DNA from 2 places in the Anaerobacillus sp. genome. Region 1 is predicted to be linked to the other one. Evidence: riboswitches for the same ligand, from Rfam matches in the RefSeq annotation. Region 1 holds a riboswitch; the other holds the start of a gene.
What was found. Region 1 has a riboswitch for thiamine pyrophosphate ahead of ACK4M9_RS03040 (acetylornithine deacetylase). Riboswitches for the same ligand answer to the same signal wherever they lie in the genome.
Positions count from the first base shown of each region.

Region 1 (2,207 bases):
TCTAGAGAAGAATGGTATTCTCTTTATGTTGCATCGCGTGGTCATTTAATGCCGTAATTCCACTTGTTAATGTAAAATGTTTATTTATTTTCATGTAACATAAACCGAAAAGAGACGACTATATATTAAATAGGTTTTTCCTGTGCGACGAGCTATCAATAAAGGCTCAGGAAACTCTTTCATTTGTTTTAGAAATTCACCCTTATAAAAGGAGTGGGGAAGTTTGATGATCTTCGCATCGTTTGTTCCAATGATTATTTTCGTATTTATTATTTTACTTATTGCTGGAGCTGTGAAAGGAAATTCAGAAAAAGGGGGAGAAGACGTGATTAAAAATGTTTACATTTATTTAGTTTTATTTGCCACGCTGATGATGACAATTGGTGGAAGCGTTGCCGCATTTATGGCTTTGGCTGATATTTATGCCCCTTCTCCGTATTATCAGTCATTTGAGGAGTATAAACGTTGGGGTGACCCAAGCTTTGAAAAATCAGGAGAAGAAAACGCAGAGAAATTGACTGAACAGCAATTGAGAGCTAATTATGACGCGATGGTGGCTTCACAAAAAGAAAATTCTATCCTTCAAGCAAAAAACAACTTGATTAAGAGTTTTGGTTGGATTGTCATTCCACTACCAATCTTCATTTACTTTCAACGACGACTTGTTCGTAGAAATTCGTTAAAAGAATAGTAGCCTAATCTAAAAGGACTAAATCTCAGCTTTTGATTTAGTCCTTTTGTTTTAGTTTCAAATTAAATGAGATAGATTATACCCGGTGTTCTCGAAGAATAATTGAATGACTAAGAATAACTATATTTGAAAAAAATTCTCAAGTGTGATACAAATAAATAGTATTAAAGAAATATTCTTAAAAACTTCATAATTATCACTCTAGGGGCGCTTTACAAGCTGAGAGAGACGGATGTCTTAACCCTTATAACCTGATCTAGGTCATTCTAGCGTAGGGAAGAAGTGCAAATACATACATCGTTAGTTAGTTTTTTAATACCTAATTAATCTTGTCTTGTCCAAAACCACTTCTTTCATTTTGAAGTGGTTTTTCTATTTTAGGAGGGCTGTATGCATGGAAGAAAGATTAAAAATCGTATTAGAACAAATCGAAGCACGACAAGAGGAACTACTTCAGCTCGTAAGTAGGCTAATTTCATTTAAAACACCAGCACCGCCTGCACGAAATACGAAGGAAGCGCAAGATTTTGTTGCTAACTTCTTGAGTGAATTAGGTTTTGAGATTGATATGTGGGACGTCTACCCGAATGATCCTAATGTTGTTGGGGTTCGACGAGGAAGTGGTTCTTCAAGGCATCAAAGCTTGATCATTAACGGCCATATTGATGTTGCAGAAGTAAGTGAGGATGAGCAATGGGAAACAGATCCTTTTGTTCCGATTGTAAGAGATGGCGTCGTGATAGGTCGTGGTGCCGCTGACATGAAAGCTGGGTTGGCTTCTGCGTTGTTTGCTTTGCAATTACTTAAGGAGGCCGGAATTGACCTCCCTGGTGATTTAATTTTTCAGTCGGTGATTGGTGAGGAAGTCGGCGAGGCAGGTACATTGCAATGCTGCGAAAGAGGGTATAAAGCCGATTTTGCTGTCGTTGTTGATACGAGTGATTTACATATCCAAGGGCAAGGAGGCGTCATTACTGGATGGGTTACGGTCAAGAGTAAGCAAACCTATCATGACGCGACAAGGCGAAATATGATTCACGCCGGAGGCCAACTTTTTGCGGCAAGTGCCATTGAAAAAATGATGAAGATCATTGCTGGCTTACAAGATCTTGAACGACATTGGGCCATAACTAAAAGCTATCAAGGGTTTCCACCAGGGACTAACACAATTAACCCTGCGGTAATAGAGGGTGGTAGACATGCCGCATTTATTGCTGATGAATGTAGGCTTTGGATTACCGTGCACTACTATCCAAATGAGTCTTACGAACAAGTAGCAAAAGAGATTGAAGAACATCTATTAACAGTTGCTAACAGCGACCCTTGGTTAAGAGAAAATCCACCTTTATTTACATGGGGAGGAACTTCGATGATTGAAGATCGTGGTGAAATCTTTCCATCTCTTGAAGTCGATCCAAATCATCTAGGTGTAAAGCAACTGGGAAATGCCCACAAGCTTGTCTCAGGAAAAGAGGCAATCATTGATGTATCGCCAACGGTGACTGATGGTGGGTGG
Region 1 covers NZ_JBKBWN010000002.1:200,712-202,918, forward strand. Annotated here, with positions in the region: gene ACK4M9_RS03030 (aldo/keto reductase) at 1-57, shown strand, start outside; gene ACK4M9_RS03035 (hypothetical protein) at 224-691, shown strand; TPP riboswitch at 885-986, shown strand; gene ACK4M9_RS03040 (acetylornithine deacetylase) at 1,086-2,207, shown strand, end outside.

Region 2 (2,207 bases), on a different contig from region 1:
GTTCTCCCGAAATGCTGAACTGTTAATTCATGTGATTTTTGGGCCATCTCTTCTAATAAGTTTTCAGCAGCAGGTGATAAAAGGACTAGTAGATCTTCTGGGGTCAATCTCTGCTTTTGCAAAACTCTTCTTACATCTACTTCCGTAAAATTTTTGAAAATAGTTTCAAAAGGTAATTCCTTTAGCTTTTCGTATTCATCGTAAAAACTCATGAGAAAGCTCCCTTCTTGTTAAGGGTTTATAGAGACCCTGATTATTTTTTGTTACTATCACAACTCTGCTTAAATTTAAATTTGTAAGAAACCTGTTAGTGGTGATGATGCTCTTGCTTGTTTCGCCACTGTGCCTACGCCTGATAAATAAGCTGTTCGACCAGCTTGAACAGCTGCCTTAAACGCTTCTCCCATCGCTACTGGATCACCAGCGGTTGCAATTGCCGTATTCACTAAAACAGCGTCTGCTCCCATTTCCATAGCTTCACAAGCCTGAGATGGTTTCCCGATTCCAGCATCAACAATTACTGGCTTTTCACATTCTTCAATTAAGATTTGAATTAACTCTTTTGTCTTCAAGCCACGATTTGTACCAATAGGCGCTCCTAGTGGCATAACTGCTGCTGCCCCTACTTCTTCTAGCTTTTTAGCGACCATTAAATCTGGGCTCATATAAGGCAAAACAATAAAGCCTTCATTAGCTAAAATTTCTGTTGCTTTAATCGTTTCATAATTATCAGGAAGTAAATATTTTTGATCAGAGATAACCTCTATTTTAATCCAATTCCCCATCCCGGCTGCTCTTGCAAGTCTAGCAATACGAACCGCTTCCTCTGCTGTTCTTGCTCCTGAAGTATTTGGTAGCAAGATCATTTCTTTTGGGATGTACTTCATAATATTTTCTTGGTTCGTATTAAAATCAACACGACGCATGGCTACAGTGATGACTTGCGATTGTGAAGAAGCAATTACTTCTGGAATTAAAGCATCGTTATTAAACTTTCCTGTTCCAATTAATAGTCGGCTATTTAACTCTACGCCACCAATAGTTAATAAATCTTTTGTCATTGTTTCTCCTCCTAAGGATTGTTTTAAATGAATACTAGCAAACGACCTAGATTTTTCTCTCAACAGTTGAATGTACAAAAAAGACCACATCATACTCGATGCGGCCTTAAAGACATGTAAAGATAATTCAATACAAAACAGTCTTCCCTCCGCTGGCATGATCCAGATCAGGTACACGGTCTGTGACAGATTAGTCATCTTCTCAGCCTAGTCTTCTAGGCTCCCGTAGCTGTGAAACATATTCTTTTTTTCATCATAACATAGATTACTAATTAGTTAATACTAAATAGCTCTGTAAATTTATTTTTTCGTCTTCTAAGCAGATAATATTTTTTTACTTTCTTGTTCTTCACTAGCTTTACCTAACAGCCAGCCAAAAGGCACAGTCAAAAGAGCAATAACTCCTAACAGTAAGAAACCCTCATTAATTGCTTGTAAGCTAGCTTCTTCCATTGACCCTACATTAGGAAAAACTTGTACTTTACGAACCTCATAGAAAACCGAGATAAAGACGATGCCTAAAGCCGAGCTAATTTGCCTTAGGACATTATTCATCGCGGAACCCCTTGAAATGAACTTCTCAGGTATCGCATTCATTCCCGCCGTTGTTGCAGGCATTGTTGAAAAGCCTTGACCAATCCCACGCATTGCCATAAAGACGAAAATCAAAATTAAAGATGTTTCCATCGTTATAAACCCTAAGAGCATAGTAAAAATTGCAGTTATTAATAATCCGGAGGTAACAACTAGCTGAGGACCATTACGATCTAGAAGTCTACCACCAACTGTCATAAAAATACCTGTAAAAAGTGCTGCAGGTAGGAAAATTAATCCCGTTACGATTGGTCCTAGACCATAAACATGTTGAACTAATAATGGAATAAGAAATATCCCTCCAAATAGTGCTAACGATGTCGAGATTGAAATCCAAACACTATAGGTATAAGCCTTATTTTTAAAAATCGTTAAATCTAGCAAAGGTTGTTCAATCCGTTGTTCAATTTTCACAAAAAGATATAGCGATATTATCCCAATAAAAATTAATGCTAGATTAGCTGGTTGAACTAGATGTTCTAATGCTGAGACTCTCCCTAGAGCGTATAGTATTGCCCCAACACCAACGGTAACCGCCACGAAGCCCCACTT
Region 2 covers NZ_JBKBWN010000030.1:8,689-10,895, forward strand. Annotated here, with positions in the region: gene thiH (2-iminoacetate synthase ThiH) at 1-212, opposite strand, end outside; gene ACK4M9_RS21715 (thiazole synthase) at 288-1,061, opposite strand; TPP riboswitch at 1,188-1,298, opposite strand; gene ACK4M9_RS21720 (MDR family MFS transporter) at 1,377-2,207, opposite strand, start outside.
Region 2: linked by a shared signal. The riboswitch ahead of ACK4M9_RS21715 (thiazole synthase) and the one ahead of ACK4M9_RS03040 (acetylornithine deacetylase) in region 1 are both predicted to bind thiamine pyrophosphate.